Natronomonas pharaonis DSM 2160: one gene and its partners. Each later gene encodes a partner of the first gene's protein in a complex. Links are inferred from orthologs where the notes say so. Each region holds a gene or a part of one and is shown in the gene's direction. Other genes may lie near its edges.

Region 1 (9,950 bases):
CAGCGACAGGGGCGGATGGGGACTTTCCCGCCGATGTCCGGCCAAGAGGCCGCCCAAGTCGGCAGCGCCCTCGCGCTGGATGCGGACGACTGGGTGTTCCCGAGTTACCGGGAGCATGCCGCCGCCTACGTCCGTGGCATCGACCTCGACCAGACGCTCCAGTACTGGATGGGCGACGAGCGCGGCAGCCAGACGGCTGCCGCCAACGTGTTCCCGGTCGCGGTACCAATCGCGACCCAGGTGCTTCACGCGACCGGGGTCGCGTGGGCCGCTGACCTGAAGGGCGATGACATCGTCTCGCTGTGTTACTTCGGTGACGGTGCAACGAGCGAGGGGGACTTCCACGAGGGGTTGAATTTCGCCGGCGTCTTCGACCTGCCGGCGGTGTTTTTCTGCAACAACAACCAGTGGGCGATTTCCGTCCCCCGCGAACAGCAGTCGGCCTCGGCGACGCTGGCACAGAAGGCCCACGCCTACGGCTTCGAGGGGGTTCTCGTCGACGGGATGGACCCGCTTGCGGTGTATAAGGTGACGCGAGAAGCCGTCGAGAAGGCTCACGCCGCCGACCCGTCCCGTGACGACGCCCCCGGCCGGGCGTGTCGGCCCACGCTCATTGAGGCCATCCAGTACCGTTTCGGCGCGCACACGACCGCCGACGACCCATCCGTCTACCGTGACGACGACGAGGTCGAACGCTGGAAACAAAAAGACCCGATACCGCGGCTCGAACTGTTCCTTCGGGACCGCGGGCTGCTCGATGACGAACGCGTCGCCGCCATCGAGCAGTCGGTGACCGACGAGGTCGCCGACGCCGTCGAGGCCGCCGAGTCGACCGAACGGCCCGCCCCGGACTCGATGTTCGACAACGTCTACGCCGACCGCCCGCCCGAACTCGACGCACAGCAACGGCAACTGGACCGACTTCGCAACCGCTACGGCGACGAGGAGCTACTGGAATGAGTACGGAAACACAGAGTCTCACGCTGGTACAGGCCGTCCGCGATGGACTCAAAAGCGAAATGGAACGCGACGAGGACGTTCTCGTCCTCGGCGAGGACGTCGGCAAAAACGGCGGCGTCTTCCGGGCGACGGAAGGACTCTACGACGAGTTCGGCGAGGACCGCGTCATCGACACGCCGCTGGCCGAGTCGGGCATCATCGGGTCCGCCATCGGCATGGCGGCCTACGGGCTCCGACCCGTCCCCGAGATTCAGTTCTCGGGCTTCATGTACCCCGGTTTCGACCAGCTCGTCTCCCACGCTGCCCGGCTGCGGACCCGCTCTCGTGGGGACTTCACCTGCCCGATGGTTCTCCGTGCCCCCTACGGCGGCGGCATCCGTGCGCCGGAACACCACTCCGAGTCCAAGGAGGCATTCTACACCCACGAGGCCGGACTGAAAGTCGTGATTCCCTCGACGCCGTACGACACCAAGGGACTGCTGGCGTCGGCGATTCGCGACCCGGACCCGGTCGTCTTCCTCGAACCGAAGCTCATCTACCGGGCGTTCCGCGAGGACGTGCCCGAGGAGCCGTATACGGTGCCGCTCGGGGAGGCGGCTGTCCGGCGTGATGGAACCGACCTGTCGGTGTTCACGTGGGGAGCGATGGTCCGGCCGACGCTCTCGGCTGCCGAGTCGGTCGCCGAGGACGGCATCGACGTCGAGGTCGTCGATATGCGAACACTGTCGCCGATGGACCGCGAGACAATCGTCGAGTCATTCAAGAAGACAGGGCGGGCGGTGGTCGTCCACGAGGCCCCCAAAACCGGCGGGCTCGCGGGTGAGATTACTGCGACGATTCAGGAGGAAGCCCTCTACTACCAAGAGGCCCCGGTCAACCGCGTGACTGGCTTTGACGTTCCCTACCCGCTGTACGCGCTGGAGGACTACTACATGCCCGAGGACACGCGAATCGAGGACGCGATACGGGAAACCTACGAGGCATAACATGGCACACGAGTTCGAACTCCCCGACGTCGGTGAGGGACTGACCGAGGCCGAAATCGTCCGCTGGCTCGTCGAACCCGGCGAGACGGTCACCGAAGACCAGCCGGTCGCCGAAGTCGAGACCGACAAGGCGGTCGTCGAGGTGCCCGCTCCCGTCAACGGCACGGTGGCGGAACTCCGCGCCGAGGAGGGCGAGATGGTTTCGGTCGGGACCGTCATCATCACCTTCGATGTCGACGGCGATAGCGACGCTACTGACGACGAGGGTGAACCCGCGGACAAAGCCACCACGGATGAAGCCGCCACGGAAGACGACGACTCAACCACCGATGCCGCCCCGACGGGTGCCGACGGTCGCGTCTTTGCTGCCCCTTCCACACGCCGGCTCGCCCGCGAACTGGGCGTCGACATCGCTGCCGTCGACGGAAGCGGCCCCGGCGGCAGAGTGACGGAGGCTGACGTTCGTGCGGCGGCCGACGCGACCGACACCGTCGAAAGCGGGGCTGACGATGCGCCGCCGTCCGGTGACGACGCAGATACGGATGACACGGACGATGACGTTCGCTCCGCGGTTCGCCGCGTCGACGAGGAAGCAGACGACGGCGGCTCGGACGCGACACCCGACGAGAAGCCCACTGCCGCCGAAGCGGCCGACCGCGACCGAACGCTCGCTGCGCCGGCGACCAGAAAGCTCGCTGACGAGAGCGGTGTCGACCTCGATGCGGTTCCGACGGACGAAACACGCGACGGTGAAGCCTTCGTCACGCCCGAGCAGGTCCAGCAGTACGCCGAGGCCCAAACCGAGGCGCAGGCGGCCGATACGGCCGCTGTCGCCGATACGACTGCCGACACTGCCGGGGACGAGCGCATCCCCTACCGCGGCATTAGGCGGACCATCGGCGAGCGGATGGCGGAGTCGAAACGCACCGTCCCGCATGCCACCCACCACGACGAGGTCGACGTGACGCGGCTGGTCGAGATTCGTGACCGACTCAGCGACCGGGCCGAGGCCCGCGATACGAAGCTGACCTACATGCCGTTTGTCCTGAAAGCCGTCGTCGCTGGCCTACAGGAACATCCGGTGCTCAACGCCCAACTCGACGAAGACGCCGAGGAAATCGTCCTCAGAAGCGACTACAACGTCGGCGTCGCCACCGCGACCGACGCCGGGCTGATGGTGCCGGTCGTCGACGATGTCGACCGGAAGGGGCTGCTTGCTATCGCTGACGAGATGCGCGACCTCGTCTCGAAGGCCCGAGAGCGCTCTATCGCCCCCGAAGAGATGCAGGGCGGGACCTTTACCGTCACGAACTTCGGAGCCGTCGGCGGCGAATACGCTACGCCCATCATCAACTACCCGGAGGCGGCGATTCTCGGCCTCGGCGAAATCAAACGCAAGCCTCGGGTCGTCGACGACGAAATCGTCCCTCGCGACGTGCTGACGCTCTCGCTTTCTATCGACCATCGCGTCATCGACGGCGCGGAGGCCGCGAGCTTTGTCAACACCGTTTCGGCGTACCTCGAAGACCCTGAGCTGCTGCTCTTGGAGTAGCTAGCTCCCGTCGCTGTCGCGACCGCCGCACGTCGCGTGCGCCCGCGACTCAATTGGTTTTTTAGGGAGGCGGGCAGAAGGGAGACGTATATGTTCAAGGCTATCGTGAGCGCGGACACGCTCGGGGCGGCGCTGGATTCGGTAAGCGTCCTCGTCGACGAGTGCAAGGTCCGCCTCGACGAGGAGGGCCTCACGATTCGTGCGGTTGACCCCGCGAACGTCGGCATGGTCGACCTCGAGCTTTCGGCGTCGGCGTTCGAGTCCTACGAGACCGACGGCGGCGTCATCGGCGTCAATCTCGACCGCCTCGAAGACATCGTCGGGATGGCCGACTCGGGCCAGCTCGTTCATCTCGACCTCGACGAGGAGACCCGCAAGCTCCACATCTCGCTCGATGGACTGGAGTATACGCTCGCGCTTATCGACCCCGACTCCATCCGCCAGGAGCCGGACCTCCCTGACCTCGATCTGTCCTCCGAAATCGTCATCGAAGGCGCTGACATCGACCGTGCGGTCACCGCCGCCGACATGGTTTCGGACCATATCGCGCTGGGTGTCGACCCCGACGCCGAGGAGTTCTACGTCGACGCCGAAGGCGACACCGACGATGTCCACCTCGAACTCGACCGCGAGGACCTCATCGACCTCACGCCCGGTGAGGCGCGGTCGCTGTTCTCGCTCGACTATCTCAAGGATATGAACAAGGCGATTCCGAAAGACGCCGAAGTGACCATGGAACTCGGCGAGGAGTTCCCCGTCAAGATGCACTTCGATTTCGCCGAGGGCGACGGCCACGTCACCTACATGCTCGCACCGCGCATCCAGAGCGACTGATACGGACTCGCGTCACGAACGTTCTACGGACCGAGAAGCAAACGCACTCCTGTCTGGTCGCTCGGTGGTCTCTACGGAGACGCCACCGAACGAGCGTGCGTCCCGCCCGCTTCCATTTTTGACTGCTCAGAACACTGCCGGCTACCGGCTGCCAACGGCGCGTTCGACGTACTCGACGGCCTCCGTTGGCGTCTCGACGGGCTGGAAGCCATCGAGCTCGATGTCGTGGGTTCGCAGCCCGGCAACCGGCCGCCCGAGGTCAAGCGCGTGGCCGAGTTCCGAGAGCGTTCCGGCCGCGCCGTCGACGGCGATGACGGCATCGCCGTTGCGGACGACGACAACGTTCCGAGCGTTCCCCAGCCCGGTCGCTATCGGAGTCGTTACCCAGTCGTTGGCTGCCGTCCGGTCGCGTCCGGGGAGGATGCCGATGGTCTCGGCCGGCGGCTCGGCGTTGTGCGCGCCGCGACAGACAGCTTCCATTACACCACCGAGGCCGCCGCAGACGACCGTGTGTCCGTGTTCGGCGAGGGTTTGTCCGACCGACTCGGCGATGGCCGCGCTCTCGTCGCCGACACTGGAGCCGCCGATAACCGAAACGCGCATCCGTCAGACTGCGTCCTGAATGATTTCGAGGGCGTCCTCGCGGTCGTCCCACTCGAGGAAGACGGCTACCGAGGTCGCGCTGGTGACCAAATCGAGGACGTTGATGTGCGCGTCCGCGAGCGGGTTGATGATGTCTTCGAGAATGCCGGAGTTGTTCGGGAGTTCGCCGCCGGTGATGCGGATGACGGCGATATCGTCGTCGACGGTGACACTCGACAGTTCGTCGAGGTCGATGACTGCTTGATGGAGGACGGTTTCGGCTTCCTCGGCCACTTCGGCATCGACGTAGAAGGTCACCGAGTCCATTCCGCTGGCGACGGCATCGACGTTGATGTCTGCCTCCGATAGCTCCGTCGACAGGTCGGAGAGAATCCCGGGCGTGTTGCGGATGGCCCGCCCGGCGGCGGTCAGACACGCCAGCGGCTCCTCGCGCATATCGATGAGGTTCTGGAACTGGCCTTCGATGGTCGTGCCACCGTCCAGTAGGTCGCCGTGCTGGTAGTGGGCAACACGGACAATCATGTCCGCAGTCTTGTAGGAAAGCGCCGACGGTGCGACGACCTCCGCACCGCGGAACGAGAGGTTCCGGAGTTCGTCGACGGTGATTTCGCCGACGTTTCGGGCACCTTCGACGACGCGCGGGTCGCCGGTCATGACGCCCTCGACGTCGGTGATGATGACGACCTCGTCGGCGTTCATGTAGTTGCCGAGCATCACGGCCGTCGTATCGGAGCCGCCGCGACCGAGTGTCGTCACGTTGCCGGCGTGGTCCTGTGCAAGGAAGCCGGTGATGACGGGTACGTACCCCTCGGCAGCCATATCAGCGGCGAGTTGCTTGGCGCGTCGCTGCGTCGCCTCGACGTCGACTTCCCCGTGCTCGTCGGTGATGACCGGCCACTCCTCGGTCCCGGGTTCGAGGAACTTCGCGTTGATGTCACGGGCACCGAGCGCGGCCTTCAGCATCCGCACCGAGGTCCGTTCGCCCATCGAGACGATTTCGGCCTCATCGGCTTCGTCGGCCTCGAACTCGATGGCGTCAAGCAGGAAGTCGGTCGTCGACCCCATCGCCGAGGCGACGACGGCGACTTCGTGGCCTTCCTCGACAGCGGCGGCGATAGAGTCTGCGGCCCGATTGACCCGGTCGCCGTTGCCGAGACTGGTCCCGCCGAACTTCGCAACTACGCGCATACTTTCACCCGCGCTCCAGTTCGGACGCTTCCCGTGTGGTAGCTCATACCCCCCGGTAGCCAGTCCCGGGAAATAACGGTGTTCATCTGTGGCGGGTTGTGGTCTCCGCCCTCGGCCGCCAAAGGTTAATCCCCTCGAACGTGTTAGCTTTCCACATGAACGTACGGGACGCCGTCGAGGCGGACGCCGAGCGGCTGGCGGCGCTGACCGACGCTCCGACCGACGTGATGCGGAACCTGATTCACGACCGGACGGTCAGGGTTGCCGACGACGACGAGACGGTCGAAGGCTTCGTCAGCTTCGACGTACAGGCGGGGACGGTCCACGTCACGCAACTGGAGGGAGACTGCGAACTCTGTGAGCGCCTGCTGGAGGAACCTGCCCGGTTCGCTGCGTGCGAAGAGATGGACGTTGAACTGTTGGTTCCTGAGACCGACACTGATGCGGCTGATGCCGCCGTCGAGGCTGGCTTCGAGGAGTGCGGCCGTGGTCCCCGCTTCGACGGCGTCGGAACGACCCGCTATGAGTGGCAGCCGGACGCATAGTCCCAGCCGACGGCCGGAGCGTCTCACCACCACCGCTTAGTACCTGTCGGTTGTCGTATCCGTATGGACGGAACACGCACCCCGGCCCCAACGGAGAAGCCGGTCGTGCTGACGATAGCGGGCAGCGACTCCGGCGGCGGCGCCGGTATCCAAGCCGACCTCAAGACCATCGAGGCGACGGGCGGGTTCGGCACCTCCGCAGTGACCGCAGTGACCGCACAGAATACGACGGGTGTCGCGTCCAGCCACGTCCTCCCGGTCGAGGAGCTTGCAGCACAAATCGAGGCTGTCACCGACGATTTCGATGTGCGGGCGGTCAAAACCGGTATGCTGGCGACCACCGAGGTCGTCGAGACGGTCACCCAGCGAGTCGCCGACCTCTCGTGTCCCGTCGTTGTTGACCCGGTGATGGTCGCGGCCACGGGCGACCGGTTGCTGACGGAGGCTGCCGAGTCGGCCTACGAGGACTTGCTCGCGGCGGCGACACTTGCGACGCCAAACGCCGACGAGGCAGCGGTACTGACCGGTTCCGAGCCGGAAGACGAAGCCGAGGCTCGGGCGGCCGGACAGGAGATAATTGCACTCGGGGCCGACGCGGCGCTGGTCAAGGGCGGTCACATGCCCGGCGATGCGGTCACTGACGTTCTCGTCGCTGATTCCGGGACGGAGGTGTTCTCACATCCCCGAATCGACACCGACGCGACCCACGGCTCCGGCTGTACGCTGTCGGCGGCTATCGCCACACATCTCGCTTCGGGGGCTCCGCTGTCGACGGCCGTCGAACGGGGAGTCGACTTTATGGAGCGGGCTGTTCGCTACCACCACTCCGTCGGCTCCGGCCCGGGCGCAGTTCACCACCTTGTGGACCTTCGTGATGACGCTGTTCGGGATACGGTCGCCGAGTCCGTACAGGACGCTGTTGACCGTCTCGTCGCCGAGGATGTCAGCCCGGCGATTCCACAGGTCGGCATGAACGTCGTCGCGGCGACCCCGTACGCTGAGACGACAGCCGATATCGCGGCGGTCGAAGGACGGCTCACCCGGGCTGTTTCCGGTGTCGCCCGTGGCCGTGGCGTCCGGTTCGGAGCGTCCAGCCACGTCGCGCGGTTCCTGCTTGCGGCCCGCGAACACCGCCCGGACCTCGCCGCCGCCGCCAACTGTCGGTTTGATGCTACCGTCGAGTCGGCGCTCGAACGACTCGACTGGACGGTCGCCGAATACGACCGCGACGCCGAACCCGAATCGGCAGAAAGTACAATGCAGTGGGCGGCCACCGAGGTGTTCGCCGACGGTGCCGACCCAGTGGCAATCATCGACCGCGGAGACGTCGGCAAGGAGCCGATGATGAAAATCGTTGCCACAAGTCCTGAAACTGTCGTATCACAGCTCATTGAAGCTGCCGACGAACTCCGCGAACGGTAAGCAACAACATAAAACACGTCCATTTTTCCCACGCCGGTAATCAACCAATGTAATTAATACCTGCTAATATTCATACATTAACGCCGAATACGCGAGGGAAACCCGTATTATTTTGGAAGGCTTTATGACCGTAGGGGCAAATGTTGCCCTATGGTTGATACGTCTAACCTCGACCGACGGAGCCTACTAAAGGGTGTAGGCGTTGCTGGTATCGCCGGCCTCGCTGGTTGTACCGGGAACGGCGACGGAAACGGCAACGGAAACGGCAACGGAAACGGCAACGGAAACGGCAACGGCAATGGAAACGGCGACGACGGTGCCGCTGGCGAAGCAATCGGCTGGCACGCTGGTGGGACTGGCGGCACGTACTACCCGTTCTCGCAGGAACTCAAGGACATCGTTGAGACGGAGACCAACCACACGCTGCAGGTCCAGTCGACCGGTGCGTCCGTCGAGAACGTCGGCAGCCTCGCCAGCGGCGACGCCGACTTCGCGCTTATCCAGAACGACATCGCGACGTTCGCTACTGAAGGCCGTGGAATTGCCGCCTTCGAGGGCAACCCGATAGAGAACCTCCGTGGCGTTGCGACCCTGTACCCGGAGACGATTCACATCCTCACCCGTCCGGCCGCGGACATCGAGACAGTCTCCGACCTTGAGGGCATGCGTGTCAACACCGGCGACTCCGGCAGCGGCACGCAGGTCAACGCCCTGCAGATTCTCGAATCGGCCGCCGGACTGACCCCCGACGACTTCGACGAACAGAACAGCGAGTTCGCCCAAGCGGCCGACCAGATTCGTGACGGCGACGTTGATGCGGCCTTTATTGTCGGCGGCTGGCCGGTCGGTGCCATCGAAGAGCTCGCGACGACGGCCGATGTCGACCTGCTGGAGCTTAGCGACGACGAGCGGGCGACGCTTCAGGAAGACGCCCAGTGGTTCACCGACGACACGGTGCCCGGCGGCACATACCCCGGCATCGACGAAGACACCGATACCGTCTCGGTGCAGGCGATGATTGCCACCCGCGAGGAGTACGACGAGGACATTGTTGAGGAGGTCACCGCGGCAATCTTCGACAACGAAGACCAGATTACCATCCAAAGTGAGTTCGTCAGCCGCGACACCGCACAGGACGGCATGCCGATTGAACTTCACCCCGGCGCAGCGGCCTACTTCAACTGAGCGATGCCGAGACGCGCGTGGCTTCCCATCGCCGCGCTGTCCGTTCTCGTCGTCGCTTCGGCCGCTGGTATCGTCGTCTCGGAGCGTGACGTAGGCACTCAGACCCTCGTCGTTGAGGACGCCACCGACGGGACGGAACTACTCGCCGTCGCCGTCGAGCCGGGCTCCGAGGTCGCAATCGAATACACCCACAGCGTCGAGCGAACGCCCGTTGTCGATGTCTACACGGTCGACGACGGCGAACTCGTGATGACCAGAAGCGAGTTCCAGTCGTTCGGTGCCGGACTACCGTCACGAGCGGATGTCGCGCTCGAAGACGGCGTCTTCGTTTACGAGCCGCCCCCGAAACGATATGCACAGCTCACTGTCGCCACCGGTCACATCGCCGACCACGACCTCGTCGTCGACGGCGAGCGGTACGACCTCGCGGCGCTGGCCGACGGCGAAAGCATCACGCTCGACCTCGAACACCGACTCTTTCATGGCCTATGACTGACGCTAGCTCCGACCCAGAGGACCGACCCACGAACACGGGGACCGACGCTGACCGCTCCGACGAGCGCTCCCCGACAGACACCGTCGACGCCGAGGAGGACCCGGAGAATATCCTCGAAGAAATCGAACGGAAGCGCTCCCTCCGCGGCTGGTCGGTCGTTCTCGTCGCGGTGGTCGGCA
Region 2 (9,770 bases), 880 kb from region 1 along the record:
GACTTTTCGACCGGCGTTCCGTCGACTGTCGAAATCTCCCAGTCGGTCGGTCGAAGCACGGCGACCTCACCGTCATCGAGATAGATTACTTGGTCGGTGTATTCACGGAACGCTGGTACGTCGCTTGCGAGGTACGTTTCCCCGTCGCCGATGCCGACTACGAGCGGCGAATCCTGTCTCGCAGCGAAAACAGCGTCTTCCCCCGAAATGACGCAGGCAACAGCATAGCTCCCGTCGAGCCGCTCTATGGCCGCCCTGAATGCGGCCTCAGGCGGCTGTTTTGCTTCCAACTCGGCTTCGATGAGGTGCGGGATGACTTCGGTATCGGTTTCGCTCTCGAAGCGGTGCCCGTCGGCTTCGAGCTCTGTCCGAAGCTGTCGATGGTTCTCGACGATGCCGTTGTGGACGACAGCAACATTATTTTCGCAGTCGGTGTGGGGATGCGCGTTGCCGTCCGTCGGCGGGCCGTGCGTGCTCCACCGGGTGTGGCCTACAGCGACCGTCCCAGAAATCGGCTCCGATTCGAGCGCGTTTTCAAGCGCATCTAGCTCGCCGGCTCGCTTGACGACACTGAGGCTGTCGCCGCCGGCGGCGATACCGGCCGAATCGTAGCCCCGATATTCGAGGCGTGAGAGCCCGTCGGCGACTCTGTCGACCGTCGACTGCCCGTTCACACAGCCAACGATACCGCACATCAGCGAACCACCTCAGCCTCGTCTGCAACGTTGGCCTCAAGCACAACGCCAGCGGCGACAGTCGCCCCCACCCCGATGAGCGCCCCATCTGTAACCGTTGCTCCGCCCCCGACGGTCGCCCGGTCGGCGATAACCGCCCCAAGTCGTTGCTGTTCGAAGATGTCGTCGCCGACCCTGATATCACCAGGGCCGCCGGGGACGGCAACACCGGGGCCGACGCTGGCGGCTTCACTAAGGACACAATCACACAGTATCGAACCCACGTCGGCTCTGCTGTCCGAGTCAAGCAGCGAATCCCGCACTGTTGTGTTTGCGCCGACGGTCACGTTCCGCCCGACGGCAACATGCGGGCCGACGACGGCACCAGCAGCAACCTCCGCATCCGGCCCGACGACAACCGGCGGCTGCAGCGTCGCGGCCTCATGGACCCGTGCGCTGTCGGCAACCCAGACCTGCGGCTCCCGTTCCTCGATGGCGACTGCCCCGGCTTCGAGCAGCTCCCGGAGTACAGCCAGCAGGTCCCACGGATAGGTGGCGTCGACCCATAGCCCGGCTGTCTCGACTGCGTGTACCGCTTTGTTTTCCAGCAGCGTCTCAACGACTGTGGGGAGCTGCAACTCACCGCTAGGACGCGGCATCCGTTCGATGGTCTCAAAGACCGCCCTGTCAAAAGCGTAGACTCCGGCGTTGATATGGCTGAACGGCCCGGCACTGGGGGCGGGCTTCTCGTAGAACGACCGGAGCCGCCCATCCGATACCTCCACAGCTCCGTATTTTGAGGGCGTCGGATGCTCGATGGCAGCCAGCGTCGGCGTGCCGTCGAACGCCGTGCGGACATCATCGACTATCGGTTCGCCGATGACGCGGTCACCGTTGACGACGAGCACCGGCCCGTCGACCACCGGTGCAGCCTGTTCTAAGGCGTGAGCGCTGCCGAGTTGCGTTTTCTGATGGACATACGTTATCGGCACCCCACGGAAGTCGTCGCCGAAGTGGCTCTGTATCCGCTCGCGTCGATAGCCGACGACGATACAGAGCCGCTCGATGCCGCAGTCGACGAGCACGTCGAGGACGTGTTCGAGAATCGGCCGACCGGCCGCCGGTAGCATCGGCTTCGGCCGGGTCCTCGTCAGCGGTCGTAGCCGCGTCCCCTCGCCCGCCGCGAGGACGACCCCTGTACTGATATCCATACCACAACGTCCGCCCGGCGCGGAATGAACCTGTCGGCGGCGGGGACACCCGCTCGGCGATTTCCGGCAACCACTGGTGGGCGTCGGTACACATTCCATCCCACGCGCCCTACACGACAGTATGGCACGCGACTACCCGAAGGAAGCCCCAGCGGGTGTTCCGCCGGAGGACCGCGAGCGAGCCCGGGAGCTCCAACACGAACTGGTCGTTCTAAAAGCCCGGCTTGAATCGGCGACCTTCGACCAGCAGGAGGCCTACCGGCGGGCGATACGCGACCGGCGCGAGGAGCTACGGTCGCTCGTCGAGACCGACACATAACCGTCGAACACAACACCGAAGGCGACCGGCCACCGATACCTGCCAATGACGGTTCTCGACGCCGCCCGTGACGCGCTTGATTCGGGTCCGGTCTGTAACGCCTGCCTCGGTCGGCTCTTTGCCGACCGGAGCTTCGGACTCACAAACGAGGCCCGCGGCCGGTCGCTCCGAACAACCATCGCTCTGGAAGACGACGAACCCTACGAGGAACCAGAGGCAGACTGTTGGGTCTGTGAGGGCATTTGTGACCGCTTCGAGGAGTTCGCCGACCGCGTCGTCGATGCCCTCGGTGAGACGGAATTATACACATATCAGGTTGGAACACGCGTCCCGCCACTTGTGGCCGAAAACGACCGCCTGCTCAGAGCCGAGGCAGGTCTTGCGGAAGACGCTGGCGAGCCGCTCAAAACGGAACTCAACCGCGAGGTCGGCCGCCGGGTCGGCGCGCGGCTCGACGCCGATGTCGACTTCGAGCGGCCGGACGTGCAGTTCCTGCTGGACCTTGATGCCGATACGGTCGAAGTACAGCGCAACTCGCTTGCCATCTACGGCCGCTATCGGAAGCTCGAACGCGACATCCCACAGACTGAGTGGGACCGCTACGACGAAAGCGTCGCGGAACTCATCTCGCCGCCATTTCTCAGTGCGTTCCGCGGTACGGAGGCTGTCTTCCACGGCGCTGGTCGCGAGGACGTGGACGCGTTGATGCTCGGGACTGGCCGTCCCTTCGTCCTCGAAATCAAACAGCCCCGCCGACGGCAAGCCGACCTCGAAGCGCTCCGGGAAGAGGCCCACGACCACGCCGACGGCAAGGTCGAAATCGAGAACCTGACCGCCGTCACCTACGAGATGGTCGAACGCGTCAAAGAACACGACGGCGACAAGACCTACCGGGCCACAGTCGAGTTCGGTGCGGCCGTCGACGAGTCGGACTTCGAGGCGGCACTGGCCGAACTTGACGGCACGACAATCGAACAGCGGACGCCCCACCGGGTCGACCATCGGCGGGCAGACCTCGTCCGGGAACGGACGGTTCTAGATATCGACGGTGAACTGGAAGCCGACCACGCCGCAACCGTCGAGGTCCACGGCGAAGGAGGGCTCTACATCAAGGAGCTGATGAGCGGCGACGAGGGGCGCACCGAGCCGAGTCTTGCCGGGTTGCTCGGCGTCGGGGCGACCGTCACTGCCCTCGATGTCCTTGCTGTCGAGGGCGTCGATGAGCCGTTCCTCACCGACGACTACCGGCTCGAACGCGACGGAGAGCCGGTCTCCGGAGCGTGACACCTGCTGACGGGGACGGCGTGACCCCGCTTGTCGGCGTCGACGAGGCTGGCAAGGGTCCAGTCGTCGGCTCGATGTTCGTCGCCGCGGTGCGTGCGCCCACCGAGGCGCTCCCGGACGGTATCGACGACTCGAAGCGGCTCACCGACGACCGACGAGAGGCCCTAGCCGACCGACTACGGGATGCCGACCGTATCGATGTCGCCGTCGTCGAGTGTCAGCCCGCCGACATCGACGACGCGAATATGAACGACCTCACCGTCGCGGCACACGCTGCGGCTCTCGATGGCGTCGCTGCATCCGGCGAGACGGTGTTGTGCGATGCCGGCGATGTTGACGCCGGCAGGTTCGCCGACCGGGTCGCAGCCGCCGCCACCCTTGACGTTTCGGTCGCTGCCGAGCACGGCGCTGATGGCAGCGACGACCTCGTCGGCGCGGCCAGCATCATCGCCAAATCCGCCCGGGAACGTCACGTCGAGCAACTCAGCGAACAGTACGGCGCGGTCGGCAGCGGCTATCCGAGCGACCCGACGACGAAAGCGTTCCTCCGGGAGGCGTTCGAGCAGGAGGGCGGCTTCCCGCCCTGCGTCCGTACCTCGTGGTCGACCTGTGAGCGGATACGCGCCGAGGCCGAACAGACCGACCTCGATGGGTTCTGACATCGTCTGACGCCGGGAGGGCACTCGGACTCCACCGAGGGCGTTGTCGACACCGGGGACGGCTGCCGGTCCCGGTGGGGTTTTTACCGTGCAGTCTGGAGGGGTGGTATGGACGCCTTCGAGGCGTCGGCGAACGTGCCGGCGGAACTACAATTTGAGCGCCGGCCCGTGACCGACCAGTCCTTCGAGAACGCTCTCGAGAAGGCCCGCTCGGGGGTCCGGCTCGATGTTGATGACGCCATCGAGCTGTTGACCACCAGCTCCGACACCGAGGGCATCGACCAATCGCGGAAGGAGCTGGTATTAGAGGCAGCCGACCGCCGCCGCGCCGAGGTCGTCGGTGAGGAGGTTACCTTCGTCGCCAACCTCAACAACAACGTCACCACCGCTTGCAACGTCGGGTGCCTCTTCTGCAATTTCAAGGACGCCGCCCAGCGCTTCGAAGCGGACTACGACGGCGACAACGCCGGCTTCACCAAGACGCCGGCGGAGTCACGCGAGGTCGTCGCTGACGCTGTCGACCGCGGCATCTACGAGGTCACCTCTGTATCAGGCCTTCACCCGGCACTGGCACTGGACGAAGAGCACCGTGAAATCCTCTCGGCGGCCGACGACGGCCACAACTACCAGCCCCCCTCGACCTACGAAACCGACCCGGGCACGTACGTCGACCAGCTCCGGGCGATGAACGTCGACGACGTCCACATCCACTCGATGACACCCGAGGAGGCCTACCACGCCCGACGCGGTACCGACTGGGACTACGAGACGGTCTTTCGGCGGCTCAGCGACGCCGGACTCGACTCCGTCCCGGGAACTGCCGCCGAAATTCTCGTCGACGAGGTCAGAGACGCCATCTGCCCGGGGAAAATCGGCTCCGACGAGTGGCTCGAAGCGATGACCGCTGCCGCCGAGGTCGGCCTCGACACCACGGCGACCATCATGTACGGCCACGTCGAAAACGAGGCCCACCGGGCGATACATCTCGACCGCATCCGTGACCTGCAGGACCAAACCGGCGCGATAACGGAGTTCGTTCCGCTGTCGTTCATCCATCAGGAGACGCCGCTGAAGGAACGCGGACTCGTCGACGGCGGTGCGTCAGCCCACGAAGACGAACTGATGGTTGCCGTCTCGCGGCTCTATCTCGACAACATCGACCACATCCAGTCGTCGTGGGTCAAGTACGGCGATACGCAGGGGTTAAAGATGCTCAACTGCGGTGCCGACGACTTCATGGGGACGATTCTCTCCGAGGAGATTACAAAACGGGCAGGCGGCGACTACGGCGAGTTCCGGTCGATACAGGAGTATGCCGATATGATAACCTCCATCGGCCGCGTGCCGGTTGAGCGTTCGACTGACTACGAGACACGGCGCGTCGTCGACCCCGATGCCTCCTCTGTCGGCCCGCGACTCGGCCCCCGAGCGGACGGAACACCACTCCTGTGACCGCCTTCTCAACACCGCTGCCGGCTGCCGCTGTCGACCCTTTCGACGGCGACGTGAACACCCTTATGTACCTCACTCTCCCACGCCTAGCCGATGGAAACACAAGTTTCGCGACGCCGGCTGTTGCAGGCCGGCGGCGTCGGTGCGGCGGCTTCGTTTGCAGGATGTGGCTACATGGATACCGAGGACGGCGGTGCGCCGGCCGATATGTCCGGCCAAGGTCCACACACCGTCGCAATCGGTGTCGCTATCGACCAAATGGAGATGCAGGCCGCCGAGCAGGAGTTTGAGGGCATCCAACAGGAAGCCCAGGAAGATTTCGAGGCCGGCGAAATCGACCAACAAGAGGCGTCGGACATGATTGAAGAGGCACAGGGCGAACTGCAGGACACCCAGCGGCAGCTGCTTCAGGACGCCATCGACGGCGTCGAGGCCCACGCCGAGGGGACGGAGGCGCTCTCCGTTCTCGACTCCGAACTGGAGTTCGGTCTCGTGCTCGTCGAGGGCAGCGGCGACGCCATCGTCGGCACGCTCGCCTCAGAACACGTGCAGGCCATCGTCCCGGAAGACGAGTTCGAAGCCATACAGGGTCCGCAGGGCGAGCCGGAGCCGGAGCCAGAACCGGAACCGGAGCCGGAACCCTAGACGCTTTCCAACACGCGCCGGTATCGTCGTCCCGCTTCGCTGTCGGCCTCGATGGCCGACTGGATACGAGGCGAGAGCCACTCACTGGCTGCGTAGCGGTCCTGTACTGGGAGCCGCTCTTCGAGCGGCACTCCCGCTTCCTCTGCGATGTTTTCTAGCTCGCGCAGCGCCGGCCACGCGTAGTCGGGATTGACGTGGTCGTCGGTCACCGGCGAGACACCGCCGAGGTCGTCGACCCCACAATCGAGTAGCTCCCGGACGGGCGCGAGGTTCGGCGGCGACTGGACGCTTATTTCCGCAGGCAGCCCCGCACGGGCCATCGCTGTCGCCCGGCGAAGCGTCTCTAGCTCGGGCGACCCCTGCTGCCAGCGGTCGTTGTTCGACACCGGTTGGACGATAATCTCCTGAATGTGGCCATACCGTTCGTGAAGCTCCCGGATAGCGAGGATACTCTCGGCGCGGTCCCGGGCCGTCTCGCCGATGCCGACCAGTATCCCGGTCGTAAACGGGACGCCGAGTTCCCCGGCAGTCGCAATAGTCGCCAGCCGCTGTCCCGGCTCCTTCGCCCGCGGGCCGCCGTGAGCGCGTACCTCGGCAGTCGTCTCCAACATAACACCCACCGAGGCGTTCAAGTCGGCGACACGCCCCATCTGCTCGCGCGTTTGGTCGCCGGGATTCGAGTGCGGCAACAGCCCGCAGTCAAGCGCGATGTCGCAGGCCTCTCGAAGGTAGTCGTGTATCGAGTCATGGCCCCACTCGGCGAGCTGGCCGTGAATCCGCTCGTAGCGGTCGTCGGGGTCGTCGCCGAATGTGAAAAGCGCCTCCGTGCAGCCGGCGTCAGCGCCGCGTTCACAGATGTCCCGGATTTCCGCCGGCGACAGGAGCGACGCCTGTCCCGGGGGTTCGTAGTAGGTACAGTAGGTACAAGTGTACCGGCAGGCTGTCGTCAGCGGTACGAAGACGTTCCGGCAGAAGGAAAGCGACTCAGCCGCCGAGACGTCATCGGGTGTTACCGAGAGCAGCCGCTCGGTGTCGCCGTCGTCAACCTGTATGTCGACGCCGTAGTCGGCCGCTCCGAACACATCTTCCGGTGAGAGCCTCCGGCACTAAAACGCTCGCCTGCCGGCGGTGTTATCCGCGCCGCTCGACTGTCGTCCGGCCATCCGTCTCGGCCAGCCGGAACCCAGCGTTTTTGAGCCAGTCGGCGCTCCGGCCGTCGCCGTGCAACAGCACCTCCGCGAGGTCGGTCGGCTCGTCGATGTCGACGGCCAGCCGGAAGGAGTCGACACTTCGGGCATCGATACCGGCGCCTTCGGCCGCGCGGCGGTGGTCTCGTACCGAGGTGCCGTGGTAGTCGACTGTGAAACCATCCGCACGGACGACGAGGGCGTTCGTGCCGCCACCGAGTCCCGGTGCGATGACAACGTCGCCGGTGGTTGCGAAGAGTCGCCGCAGTGCCGCCGGCGTCACCAGCGCTACGTCGGCCATCACGACAGCCGCGGGCGGCGAGAGATGTGCGTCAATCGCTGGCGTCAGCGGCCGTTTGTCGACAACGACCGGCTGTTCGATAGCCAGTGGCTCTGTGGCGAGGACGGTCGGTTCGCCGCCGGCTGCTTCGACAGCATCACAGACATCAAGAAGCATCGCACGGGCAAACGCGGCCCGCTCGTCGGCATCGAGCGTCCCGGCGAGCCGTGTCTTGGGCTCGCGAGCCGCAAACGGGACGAGAACGTCCATCTACCTCAGTCGGCTCGTATCTTGCTTTCGCGACTGATAGACACGGTAGCCGCCGAAGCCGAGCAGTGCCAAGACGATGATGGCACCGCCGGCGAGGAGGCCGGTTCGGATAAGCTGGCTTCGCGTCGCGTCGCTTTCGGCGCTTTCGGCCAGCGAGATGGCGTTTTCGAAGTTCCCGTTTTCGTAGGACGACACGGCGCTTTCGAAGGTGTCTTGCCCACTTCCGGAGGCGTTGACGGCTTCACGGGCGCTGTCGAGCGCCTGTCGGGCTTCATTGCTCTCCTCGGTGTAGTGGTGTACACCGTGGTCGTTGATGTGGCGGTCCGTGCCACCCGACCGTTCTTGTGTGAAGTTCGCCGCGCTGAACTGGTGTGGCGGGTCGTAGCTGATGTTCTCGATTTCCGGGACCGTTCCTGTCACGCGGACCTCGATTCGGTCGACGTTGTCGTCAATGTCGACATCTTGGGCCGCACTCTGACCGTCCGTCTCACTCCGGTCGATTTCGGAGCCGGCCGGGTCGTACTGCCAGACCGTCCACGTCACGTCTGTCAGTTCAGTTTCGGCCGCAAGCGTCCACGTGTTGAACTCGTCGAAGAGGTCTTCGACTTCGAAGTTCGCTTCGAAGTCGGTACCGACCTCAGCGTCCTCAGGAAGGTCTTCGGAGCTGCTCGTTGCCGCGGCAGCACCGCCGACAAACAGCGTCCCGACGAGCAATCCCGCGACCAGCAGCGCGACGAACTTACTGCGTTTCATCGTCGCCGTATTCTATGAGGTCATCCAAGTCATCTTTGCTTTGCGAGCGAATCTCTTCGACTTTCTCTTCGGCCTCGACGGCCATCCGCTGCATCTCTTTGACGCGCGGGACATCCGTGACACCGGAGAGAACGACAATCGCGGCGACCTTGTCCTCGTTGGGCAGCGGGTAGTCGCCGGCGCGGACCTCCATGCAGTCGGTCTGGCTTTCGAGCCACTTGCGCGCCTTGTCGATACCCTTTCGGTTGAGCGCTTCCGGCGGCCCCGAAACAAGGAGTAGCACTCGCTCGGTGCTGTCGACCTCACACTGGAGCGTGAGCTTGCCGAGCGTCGCCTTCCTCACGAGTGAGGTAATGCGGTTCGTCGCATCGCCGCCGCTTGAGAACCCGTTCTTATCGTTTCCACCGCGGAGCCGGTCGAGCAGGCCGGAGCTTTGTTGTTTGGTCTGTACCGGTTCGCTCGCGTAGCCGACGCTGGAGATACCGTGCTCGCCGAGCGTGTTGATAATCTCGGAGGCGTCGACGACGCTTTCGGCGACGTTGTCCCCGAGTGCCTCGACCTCACCTGCGGAGAACAGCGCGCCGAAGCGCGTGATTATCTCCGCGTTTATTTCAGCATACCCTTCGCCGAGGCTTTCCCCGCCGGTTTTGAACGCGTCGTTGTCGAACGTGAGCAGGTTGTCGACTGCCTCAGCGAATCGCTGGAACGACCGCGCCGCGTTGCGGTTGTAGATACCCCCCTCGTCTCTCGCGGGCAGAATGCCGAGCCCGTAGACCGGCTCGACGTAGAGCCGCTGGAGATGTTCCGCCAGTACCGGCGCGCCGCCGCTGCCGGTGCCCCCGCCGAGTCCGGCCATAACGAGAAACGCGTCGATTTCGCTGGATACCATCCGGTCGATGGCGCTTTGGATCTCTTCCATGTCCTCCTTTGCACACCGTTCACCAAGCTCGGGCTCGGTCCCGGCGCCGTGGCCCTTGACGACAGACTGGCCGATGAGGACTCGGTTTTCGTTCGGAACGTAGTCGAGACCCATCAG
Region 3 (10,004 bases), 1.5 Mb from region 1 along the record:
CGCAAACAGCGGGGCGATGATGGGCACGAGGCTGAAGAGAATCGCGCCGACCGCGCTGGTGACGTACCCCTGCCCGACAAAGAGCAGGCCGTTTGCTAGCCCGATAGTGAGCACGCCGGCGGCGAGGACGCCGCCGATGTCGCCGCGCGTTCGCGGGCGGATAGAGCCCTCGGTCGCGTAGGCGGCGTAGCCGAGCAGGAGTATCGCCGCGAGGTCGAACCGGATGGCGACGAAAAGCAGCGGCGGGATGTAGACCTGTCCGGCGCGGGCGGCGACGAACGTGCCGCCGAACGCGAGGCTGGCGACAGCAAACAGCCCTATCGCTCGACGGAGACTCACCGAGAGGCCACCTCCGTAGCGAACGGGCGGCAGATGGAGGATGCCGAAAAACAAATGTTTCTAATATCCGACTTCATTGTTATGCATGTCTACCTGACCGAACCTATTAAGCCAATCTAGAAACTATTTCCCGACGAGAAGTACGATTGTCCGCTGCAGGTCTGCGCCCCCATGCCGCGATTTCTTACCCTGAAAAAATTTCATACTGCGAAAGTTCTTTTGACGTAGCGGCCCGACTCGTCGTATGGACGACGCGCTGGCGGAGATGGAGTTTCTCGCCCGTTCCGGCAACCGCATTGCGGTGCTGGAAGCGGTCTCCGAACGCCCCCACACCCGCAGCGAACTCGCCGAGCGGACGGGTGCCTCACAGGCGACGCTCGGCCGGATTCTACGCGACTTCGAGGAACGAAACTGGCTCGCCCGGACTGACGGCGCATACGTCGCCACGCCGACCGGCAACCTCGTCGCTGACGGCGTCCTTGACCTCCGGAAACGGCTGGAGACCGAGCGGCGGCTGCGTCCGGTCGTGGGTATGCTCCCGGACGAGTTGGATGTCGACCTCCGGCGGCTCCGGACGGCGACGCTCACCACGCCGACCGAAACCCGACCGAGTGCGCCGGTGACGCGGTCGCTGGACATTCTGCGGGAAGCCGGCCACATTCGCGCGGTCTCACGGGCGCTCAACGACCGGACGCTGCGGCTGCTCCGGCGTCGGGCCGTAGCGGACGGCTGTACTGTCGACGGGGTCTTCGCCGCCCGGGCGATAGAGGCACTCGTCGACGACGACCGGCTCCGGCCGAAGCTCCGCGAACTCGTGGCCGCCGAGAGTGCCGACATCCACGTCTACGAGGGGCCGCTCTCGCTTGCCGTGACGCTTGCCGACGGCACCGTCAGCCTCCTGTTGCGCGACGACGATGGCGTCGTACAGGCGGCGCTCGACACCGACGACGAAGCTGTCGCCGAGTGGGCGGCTTCAGTCCACGAACAGCACCGCACCGCCGCCGAGCCGCTTTCGCCGGCCGATATCGTGTAGGCGGCTACTCGCCAGTCAACGCTTCGCTGCCGGGTGCGAACTCGATTCGCTCCCCAAGCCCCGCTTCCCGGGCTTTCTCGTAGAGCATCCACGCGGCGGCGACTGTCTCGACGCCCGTGCCGCCGCTATCGAAGACTGTTATCGCCTCATCGCTCGTGCGGCCTGCCGCCTCGCCGGCGACGATATCCCCGAGGTCGGCCCGGATATGGTCGTCGTCAACGAGGCCAGCATCGCGGGCGGCCAGAAACGCACCGGCATCTTGGAAGGCGCGGTCGTGGAGGTCCGGCACGTAGGTACTTCTGGCGACCGTCTCCGGCGGGAGTTCGTATTTACCACGGTCGTACTGTCCCATCGCGGTGACGTGTGCGCCGTCGGGGAGGTCGGCGTCCTCGAAGACGGGGGTGCTCGCCCGCGTGGCGGTGATAACGACATCAGCGCCATCGAGCGCGTCGGCGGCGCTCGGCACCGCGGAGACAGCCGCCGCGAGTCGGTCGTCGAACTCGTCGGCGAAGGACTGTCGGCTCTCCAGCGTCGGCGAAAAGACCTGCACGGTCTCGAACTCCCGGACCGTGGCCGTCGCCCGGAGCTGGCCGCGGGCCTGCGCGCCGGAGCCGATGACCGCACATGTCGTCGCGTCCTCGCGTGCGAGCGCATCGACCGCCACCGCGCCCGTCGCGCCGGTTTTGTGTGGATTCATCGACGCGCCATCGAGCAGCGCTATCATCCGCCCAGATTCGGCGTCGAAAAGCGGCAGGGCGAAGTGGACATCGCCGTCGCCGAAGCCCGCGGCGTACGTGTACCCGCCCATCGCGCCGACAGAGGGCAGCACGGCGAGGTAGCCGGTACACATGCCCGGCGGCTCCTCGTTTGTGAGCTTCGTTCGTGGGGCGGCCGTGCCGTCGGTGCCGTAGCTTTCGTAGCCATCGCGGACAGCGTCGACGTATTCGGCCGGCGTTGCAAGGCCGGCGAGTTCGTCGCTTCGGAGGAACAGAACGTCAGTCATGAAACGGCCTTCGTCGGCCGTCGGCAAAAACTCGTGCTTCGCGGTCAGTCGGCGGAGACACCGGTCTGGGCGGCCGAATCAGCCGGCCGGCTCGTAGCCGGCTCCGACGGACCAGGGGCGTTGACGAACATCGCATGGCCCATCAGCCCGATAGTGGCGACCGACGCAAGCGGGACGGACGCCGAAAGCGACAGCCCCCCAAAGACGAAGAGTGCGGTGAGGCCGATGAGTGAAGCGGGGATGAGGCCGAGGACGATGTCGTAATAACCAGTCATAATACATCAAGATATATGAGTGATATCCATATAAGTGTTTTCCAGATTTGATTGATACTTTACCCTGGATAGATAGAGAGGTGCTGTAGAACCAGCATAGATTATACTCATAACTTATAGAGGCGTTATAGGAGCAGAATAGGTCTTAGCGGCTCTCAACGACAGGAATAGGATGCAGCAGGGCGGTTCGAATGTCTTTTAAGGCCCGCTCCAGCGGTATGTGTGACACGAATCCTGAACAGCACCGGATGTCGCCGGCTCGCCGACCCCAGCAGCAACGGGCCGCCTTCCGAATGGCCGTATCAGGTGGTTTAACCTACCGCCGCGGAAACCTGCTGTCGATGGGTGATTCGTCGGACATCGATTATGCCGGCCGCGCGCGGGAGGCTCTTGGCTTCTCCCGGTGGTGGCAAATCGTCGCGGCGGCGGCGATGATGGCTGCGGTCAGTCCCTACCAGTACGTCTGGTCGTCCATCGAGGGGCCGTTGGCCGAGAGCCTCGACATCGCGCTGCCGGCGCTCGGAGCAGTCTTTTCGTTTTATGTCGTCTTCCAGTCGCTGTCGCAGCTACCGGCGGGCTGGTGGCGCGACCGCCGCGGCCCGCGGGCGCTCATGTTTTTCGCGGCGCTTCTCGCCGGCGGCGGCTACATCGGCCTCGCGTACGCCACGAGCGTCTGGCAGCTCTATGTCCTCTACTCGCTCGGTGCGGTCGGCGTCGGCATCGTCTATACCGTCGCGGTCAACACCGCGGTCAAGTGGTTTCCTGACCGAACCGGACTGACGACCGGCATCGGGACGATGGCCTTCGCCGGCGGGAGCGCGCTCGTCGTCCCGTACGTTCGGGCCAACGCGACCGTCGCGGGCTACGCCGACGTGCTCCGGAACGTCGGGCTGGTGATTCTTCTCGTGTTGCTCGTCGGCGCGGTGCTCCTGCGAGACCCTCCGGAAGACTGGCTTGGCCTCGACGACCGGGCCGACGACAACGACGACGGCCTCGCGGCCTCACTCCGGGGGCGAGCGTACACGACCGGCGAGATGCTCCGAACGTGGCAGTTCTGGCTGCTGTATGCGATGTTCGTCGCGACGGCGGGCGCTGACCTGCTGCTCATCGCCAACGTCGTCCGGATGGCCGAAGCGCTGGGGCTGGCTGCGGTCGTTGCCACGGCCGCCGCGACGCTGCTGCCGATTGCGGCCGGTGTCTCGCGGCTCGTGTTGGGGGCGGTCTCGGACCGCTTCGACCGCGTGCACGTCATGGCTGTCTCGTTCGTTCTCGCGGGCGCGTTCCGACTGGCGCTCGTTCCCGCCGGAGTGGCCGATGCCGGCATCGCCTTCGTCGCCTTCGTGCTGGGAGCGATGTTCTTTTCGTCGCCGCTGTACGTCTACTTCCCGGCGATGGTCGCCGACTACTACGGCGCGGAACACTCTTCGAGCAACTACGCCGCCCTCTACACCGCGAAGGTCGGCGGCGGCGTCTTCGCGGGCACGGTCGCTGGAGCCCTTGTCGCGGCGTTCGGCTGGGTGCCGACGCTCACACTCGGCGGTGCGCTCGCGGTCGCGGCGGGGCTGGCGGCGCTCCTGTTGCGCCCGCCGACCGACGCCGGGCTAGAAAGGGACGACGCAACCGCCGGCTAGCCGTCGGCCCACTCCCGAAGCCGCTCGCCGTCCGGTAGATGGCGAGCCGTAACCGGCCCGGCATCGCTCCAGCCGGCCGGCCGAAGCTCGACGCTTTCGTTGGCAAGGAGCTGTGGCAGTTTCGGCTCGTGTGTTGCAACGTCACCGACCGCACCGCGCGGCAGCCGTCGCTGTGGCGCCGCCAGCAGCCGGTCGTGCTCGATGACGACATCCGCATAGAGGCGATACTCCAGCGGCCCGTATCGCAGCCAGTAGACGAACGCCCGCAGCGCGACGACCGGAATCCCGACCCCCGCGGCGACGACGAGGACGGCCCCCGGCGAGACGAGCGCCGCCAGTAGACACGCCCCCACGAACAGGACGCCGAGCGACCCGTCGCCGCCGACGAACAGGTATGCGACCCCGCGCCGAAGCCCACCGCCGGCGACCGCGAGCCGCCGCGGCCGAAGGATGGCTGTCGGGTCCGCGTCAGGGGGCTCCGGCAACGACGGCCGTCGTTCGTCGCCATCGAGGAACCGCTCGAAGAGCGGCCGCCCGCCTTCGGTGTGGTCCCGCCAGTAAAAGTACAGTTCGGCCGTTATCTTCCCGGCGACAACCACCACGAGCACCGCCGCCGTCGAGACTCCATCGGGGTTTGACGCCTCAGTGACGGCCGCGGAGAGAACAATCATCAGGACGCCGAAGCCGGCGAGATAGCGGAACGGCCCGGAGATGAGGCTCCGGGTCGAGTGGTCACGGTAGCCGCCCTGCCACAGGTACTCCGTGACAAAGGAGACACCGCGGCTAAGAAAGACCGCCAGTCCCCCCAAAAGTAACAACGAGACGACCTCCGTGGTGATTGTCGGCTGCGACAGTGCGAAAACGATGAAGGCGACGAGAGCAGCCAACGGCGCGACGAAGACGGTGAACACGACGAACGCAGGGATGTTCCGCGGGTACACCGGCGGCAACCATCCGAAAAGCCGGATGCCGCCGCGCTTTTCTTCGAGGTCAGTCGACCAGCCCCGGTCGAACAGCCGGAAGCGGGTCTCTGTCGGCTCCTCGTCGAGGACCACCGTCCGCTCGGCGAACGGTAGCTTCACCGCAGTCCAAAACAGCACCGCATACAACTCAAGGACGTAGATACCGAGCAGTACCGTCAACGACCACTCGAGCAGGACGGCGGCGACGAGCGGGACGAGATTGGAGACGACAAGCGCCGCTCTGGAGGACCGGCGTCCGGGGCGGGGACGACCTCGCACGGAACCGCGTTCGGCCGGCCGGCGAAAAGCCGTTTCGGCATCGAATCCGCAAGGGTTTGATACGCCCCCGTCGAACGGTCGGCCATGTCAGAGCAGTCGTTCCTGGAACAGCGCCTCGATGCGAGCACGTGGCCGATAGCGGTCGGAGACATCGTTGTCCTGCTCGCGTTCATCTTCCTCGGGACGCTTTCGCATTGGCCACTCGACGCCATGCTCGCAGACCCGACAATCTATCTGGCCGCTGCCGGCCCCTTCCTCCTCGGGTGGGTTATCTGTGCGCCGCTCATCGGTGCCTACTCGCCCGGCGGCGGCTCCGCGCCGAACTCCTCGATTCCGCTCGCTATCCGGTCGTGGGTGCCGGCCGCAATCGTCGGCTTCGTCGTCAGATACGTCGCCCTCCCCCAACGCGGCGTTGAGCCGGTCTTCATCGGCATCATGCTCGTCGGCGGCGCGGTCGTCATCTCGGCGTGGCGGTTCCTCTATTTCAAACTCCGCTAGGTGGTGAACTCACCCCGGGGGCAAGCCCCCGGGCAGTCGCCTCAACCGCCTGTACATCGCCGGCGGCGGAGCGGTTTTGTGACGCCCGGGCTAATCGTTCGCATGGGCGATGACATCGAACTGACCGTTATCACCGCTGCTGACGAATCGACCATCACGGTCGAGCGTGGGTCGGTACTCCGGGATGTGCTCCTCGAACGAGGCTTTTCAGTCTACGGGACGGTTTCTTCGCGGGTCAACTGTGGCGGCAGGGGGTTGTGTGCGACCTGCACCGTCGAGGTCGACCCGCCACCGGAGCCGGCCCACTGGCATGATGCGGCGGCGGTCCGGTTCGGCTACCCGCGGCTCTCCTGCTGTATCGAGGTCAAGGAGCCGATGACGGTTCGGTTGCTGGACAAACACGTCTGGGGACAGGTGCTCCCTCGGCGGCCGGACGGCGAGTAGTCCATCAGCCGGTGGCTACTCGTCGTCCCTGCCGGCGGGTGCGACGCCGCAAACAGTCGTCTCGAAGCCGTACTCGACCGGACGTGCCTCCAACCCGGCCGCCTCGATGGCTGCTTCTAGCTCCGCGGCAGTGTAGAACGTCGATTCGAAGCCGAACAGATGCTCGCCGGCTTCGAGGAGCCGGCCACGCCGTGTCGAGCGGTCGAACTCGCGGACGACGAGGACGCCGCCCGGCGCGAGCACGCGCGATATCTCCGCGAGGCCCGCCTCGGGGTCGGGGAAATGGTGAAGCGCGTCGACGACGATGACGGCATCGACCGAGTCGTCCGGATGAGGGAGGTCGGTCGCGCTCGCCTGGACGGTTTCGAGCCCTTTGGCCCGCGCCCGCGCCAGCATTCCGGCAGCAGGGTCGACGACTGTCGCGCCGACAGTCCGGGCGGCCCGCCCGGAGCCGCCGCCGACATCGATGATTCGGTCTCCCTCGCGGTCGGCACACGCCAGTCCCTTTCGGAGCGCGGTCTCGTCGGCCGACGGCATCCAGATGTCGTACAGCGGCGCAAACAGGTCGAAGGCCTGTACATCCCAGCGCATACGCGGCCATCGACCGCCGGCCATAACATCGTTGTCCCACAAGCCCCGCTATGGAGCCGGAACTGCTCGGGTGGCCCCCTGACGGACCGACCCTGCGGCTTGATTACCGTCAATTCAGCTACGCGGGCAAGTTCGTCATGTCTTCGACGGGCAAGGCCGTCGTCCGCGACCCGAGCGGTGCCGACACCGAACGCGACTTCGACGACGATATTGTCGCCGCCGTCGCGTTCAACGCCGACCGGACCGCTCCGGAGACGCTGTGGCTTCGGTATGTCACCGTCCGGGCGGACCGCCGCGGCGAGGGGCTCGGCCCGCGGCTCTGCCGCTTCGTCGTCGCACGGGCCGAAAGGCGCGGCTATGCGACGGCCAAAATCGCGGTGAACAACCCCTTCGCCTACGAGGCGCTCTACCGGGCGGGGTTTGCATACACCGGCGAAACGACCGGCATCGCGGAGCTGATATTGGAGCGACCGACTGACGCGCCCGCGCCGGACCGCTCGAAGGAGACGTACCAGCGTGGCCTCGACCGGTACCGCGAACGTGACCTCGAACAAGCAGAGACGGCCTTCCTACGTCGGAAGCGACAGGCAACGCCCCCCGAGCCCACGGACTAGTCGCGATACCGGCTGCCGGGCATCGGAACGCCCGAGAGCCGGTATACGAAGATCGCCGCCAGCAGCCCCACGAGGACGAACAGCGGAACAACGGAAATCCAGGCCGTCGCCGGCAGCGCCTCGTGGACGCCGGCCGGGACGTACGGGTCCGTGACTGACCAGCCCATTGCCGCTCGGAAGACAAAGAGTCCGGCAATCGAGAAGGCGGCGAAGACGGCCACTGCGGCACGGTCGACGGTCTGCCGACGACTCATTGCTCTACGGTAGCCGCCTCAGGTTGAAAACACTCTCGTCGTCCGCCGACCGGCGATTTCAAGCCCGCGCCGTGCGAACCCGGGCACAATGGGAAACGCGGACCTCCGGACGCTGGCGGCCATCGAGCCCAAGCCGTTCGACGAACTCGGCGGGTCGGTCGTGGCTGTCGACGCCCACAACTGGCTGTATCGGTACCTGACGACCACCGTCAAGTTCACCCGGAGCGAGGCGTACACGACCGCCGACGGCGAGGAGGTCGCCAACCTCATCGGCGTCGTCCAGGGGCTGCCCAAGTTCTTCGAACACGACGTGACGCCGGTGTTCGTCTTCGACGGTGGTGTCTCCGACCTGAAAGCCGACGAGGTCGAAAAGCGACGCGACCAGCGCGAACGCTACGAGGCACAGCTCGAAGCCGCAAAGGAACGCGACGAGACCGACGCCGCCGAAATCGCCGCCCTCGAGTCTCGGACCCAGCGGCTCACGGACACGATTGTAGAGACAACCCGCGAGCTCCTTGCACGGCTCGACGTGCCGGTCGTCGAAGCGCCCGCTGAAGGGGAGGCACAGGCTGCTCACATGGCTCGACGCGGCGACGCCGACTACGTCGGCTCGGAGGACTACGACGCGCTCTTGCTTGGCGCTCCGTACACGCTGCGGGGGCTGACGAGCAACGGCGACCCCGAGTGCATGGATTTCGAGGCGACGCTTTCGACCCACGACCTGAGTTGGGAGGGCCTCGTTGACGCCGCCATCCTGATGGGGACCGATTTCAACGAGGGACTCTCCGGCGTTGGACCGAAAACCGCCGTGAAACTGATTCATGAACACGGCGACCTTCGGAGCGTGTTGGCGGCCCGCGACGACGACATCCCCCACGCCGACCGCATCCGCGAGCTGTTTCTCGACCCCGCGGTCACAGACGACTACGACTACGATACGGACATCGACCCGGACTTCGAGCGCGCACGCGAGTTCGTCACCGAGACGTGGGGGGTGCCGGCCGACGAGGTCGAACGCGGCTTCGAACGCATCGAGGAGTCCGTCATCCAGACAGGGCTGGACCGCTGGACCTGACCGCGCTCAGGCGTCCGAAAGCGACACCCGTGTTGCGGCCAGCGCGTCCTCACGGGCGCGTTCCAGAAGGTTGTCGGGTTCGAGGTCGCGGAGCTTTTCGAGGCGGCCGTCTGTCTCGGGGGTGTCCGGGGCCAGCCGGTTGCAGCCGGCCTGTATCGTCGCTTCCTCGTAGGTTCCCAGCTTCCGTGCCCGCTCGGTGATTTCCGGTTTGTCCATCGAGAGCAGCGGCCGATGGACCGGCAGTTCGACCGCCGCGGAGGTGACCTGCAGGTTCCGGGCGGTCTGGCTCGATTTCTGTCCGAGGGCCTCGCCAGTGACGATGCCGGCGGCGTCCTCGATTTCGGCGATGGCCTCGGCGACGGCGAAAAAGTACCGCCGCACCGAAAGCATCCGCCCCCGGTCCAGTGCCGACGCGATGTCGTCGAGAGTATCGCCGCCGTCGACGACGTAGGGTCGGCAGTCGGTGTTGGGCGCACGCGCTGCGAGCCGCTCGCAGGTCGAGATGGCCCGAGCACGGTGGTCGACACCGCCGTAGTCGCCGAGGTCGACGTAGACCGGAATGACCGGTGCCCCCCGGCGGAGCATCTCTGCGGCGGCGACCGGCGAGTCGATGCCGCCGGAGACCAACGCCACGAGCGGGGCTTGTGTGCCGACCGGGAGCCCCCCCGGTCCCTCGTGCCGGGCTGCGAAAACGTAGGCCACGTCCGGCCGTACGTCGGCTTCGAAGGTCACCGCCGGGGCCTCAAGGTCGACTGTTGCGTCCGTCACCTCGCCGACGGCTGCCCCGCCGCTTTGCTCCAGTTCGGGGCTCGTAAACGGGTGGTCATCGCGGGCGCGCGATGCGCGGACGGCGTAGCTGTCGAACTCGCGGCCGCGCGCGAGGTCGGCGAGTGCGGCTTCAATCTCGGCGGCCTCCGGCGAGACCCGCACAGCGGGGCTTGCCGAGGCGACACCGGGAACCGCTGTGACGGCTCGGGCGGCTGCTTCCGGCGCAGTGGTGTGTACC

What was found.
Region 2: the proteins of NP_RS01415 (region 1) and rnhB are in contact, whole or in part, in a crystal structure (PDB 3P83), measured with the Archaeoglobus fulgidus proteins. The link is inferred for Natronomonas pharaonis DSM 2160 from one-to-one orthologs. Residues at the interface, in WP_010877842.1 of Archaeoglobus fulgidus: Val39, Ala42, Asn43, Val44, Ala45, Met46, Leu125, Asp168, Ser194, Asn218, Tyr219, Pro220, Ile237, Leu238, Ala239, Pro240, Arg241, Ile242, Glu243, Ser244; in WP_010878125.1 of Archaeoglobus fulgidus: Ala74, Ile178, Ala179, Ile183, Arg190, Ser195, Asn196, Leu197, Arg198, Gln199, Lys200, Thr201, Leu202, Asp203, Phe205.
Region 3: the proteins of NP_RS01415 (region 1) and fen are in contact, whole or in part, in a crystal structure (PDB 1RXZ), measured with the Archaeoglobus fulgidus proteins. The link is inferred for Natronomonas pharaonis DSM 2160 from one-to-one orthologs. Residues at the interface, in WP_010877842.1 of Archaeoglobus fulgidus: Asn43, Val44, Ala45, Met46, Pro120, Arg121, Pro123, Leu125, Gln151, Met192, Ser194, Asn218, Tyr219, Pro220, Ile237, Leu238, Ala239, Pro240, Arg241, Ile242, Glu243, Ser244; in WP_010877775.1 of Archaeoglobus fulgidus: Lys326, Ser327, Thr328, Gln329, Ala330, Thr331, Leu332, Glu333, Arg334, Trp335, Phe336.

What each region holds. Positions count from the first base shown.
Region 1 is NC_007426.1:274,567-284,516, reverse strand. What follows is about bases 2,576-5,460. They hold NP_RS01415 (DNA polymerase sliding clamp), read left to right. Parts: upstream 2,576-3,588; coding sequence 3,589-4,332; downstream 4,333-5,460. Other genes in these bases: NP_RS01405 (aspartate kinase), read right to left, coding at 4,939-5,460; NP_RS01410 (TIGR00725 family protein), read right to left, coding at 4,474-4,935; NP_RS01420 (dihydrolipoamide acetyltransferase family protein), read left to right, coding at 2,576-3,498. Also shown: pdhA (pyruvate dehydrogenase (acetyl-transferring) E1 component subunit alpha), read left to right, coding at 1-960; NP_RS01425 (alpha-ketoacid dehydrogenase subunit beta), read left to right, coding at 957-1,946; more of NP_RS01420, read left to right, coding at 1,948-2,575; more of NP_RS01405, read right to left, coding at 5,461-6,123; NP_RS01400 (hypothetical protein), read left to right, coding at 6,279-6,668; thiD (bifunctional hydroxymethylpyrimidine kinase/phosphomethylpyrimidine kinase), read left to right, coding at 6,732-8,090; NP_RS01390 (TAXI family TRAP transporter solute-binding subunit), read left to right, coding at 8,241-9,275; NP_RS01385 (DUF1850 domain-containing protein), read left to right, coding at 9,279-9,767; NP_RS01380 (TRAP transporter permease), read left to right, coding at 9,764-9,950.
Region 2 is NC_007426.1:1,155,393-1,165,162, forward strand. The notes cover bases 2,623-5,327. They hold rnhB (ribonuclease HII), read left to right. Parts: upstream 2,623-3,508; coding sequence 3,509-4,147; downstream 4,148-5,327. Other genes in these bases: NP_RS05900 (tRNA pseudouridine(54/55) synthase Pus10), read left to right, coding at 2,623-3,488; cofH (7,8-didemethyl-8-hydroxy-5-deazariboflavin synthase subunit CofH), read left to right, coding at 4,256-5,327. In the rest of the region: glmS (glutamine--fructose-6-phosphate transaminase (isomerizing)), read right to left, coding at 1-695; NP_RS05890 (sugar phosphate nucleotidyltransferase), read right to left, coding at 695-1,885; NP_RS05895 (hypothetical protein), read left to right, coding at 2,007-2,204; more of NP_RS05900, read left to right, coding at 2,250-2,622; more of cofH, read left to right, coding at 5,328-5,599; NP_RS05915 (hypothetical protein), read left to right, coding at 5,693-6,244; 7,8-didemethyl-8-hydroxy-5-deazariboflavin synthase subunit CofG, read right to left, coding at 6,241-7,326; cofC (2-phospho-L-lactate guanylyltransferase), read right to left, coding at 7,376-7,981; NP_RS05930 (hypothetical protein), read right to left, coding at 7,982-8,734; NP_RS05935 (tubulin/FtsZ family protein), read right to left, coding at 8,721-9,770. UniProt on the Methanocaldococcus jannaschii protein: Endonuclease that specifically degrades the RNA of RNA-DNA hybrids.
Region 3 is NC_007426.1:1,823,781-1,833,784, reverse strand. What follows is about bases 7,066-10,004. They hold fen (flap endonuclease-1), read left to right. Parts: upstream 7,066-8,011; coding sequence 8,012-8,998; downstream 8,999-10,004. Other genes in these bases: NP_RS09350 (tRNA sulfurtransferase), read right to left, coding at 9,005-10,004; NP_RS09360 (hypothetical protein), read right to left, coding at 7,666-7,923; NP_RS09365 (GNAT family N-acetyltransferase), read left to right, coding at 7,106-7,669. In the rest of the region: NP_RS09410 (DMT family transporter), read right to left, coding at 1-339; NP_RS09405 (helix-turn-helix transcriptional regulator), read left to right, coding at 584-1,372; NP_RS09400 (ornithine cyclodeaminase family protein), read right to left, coding at 1,377-2,375; NP_RS09395 (hypothetical protein), read right to left, coding at 2,420-2,650; NP_RS09390 (MFS transporter), read left to right, coding at 2,992-4,281; NP_RS09385 (DUF6498-containing protein), read right to left, coding at 4,278-5,522; NP_RS09380 (DUF3054 domain-containing protein), read left to right, coding at 5,607-6,020; NP_RS09375 (2Fe-2S iron-sulfur cluster binding domain-containing protein), read left to right, coding at 6,123-6,464; NP_RS09370 (class I SAM-dependent methyltransferase), read right to left, coding at 6,480-7,055. UniProt on the Methanocaldococcus jannaschii protein: Structure-specific nuclease with 5'-flap endonuclease and 5'-3' exonuclease activities involved in DNA replication and repair.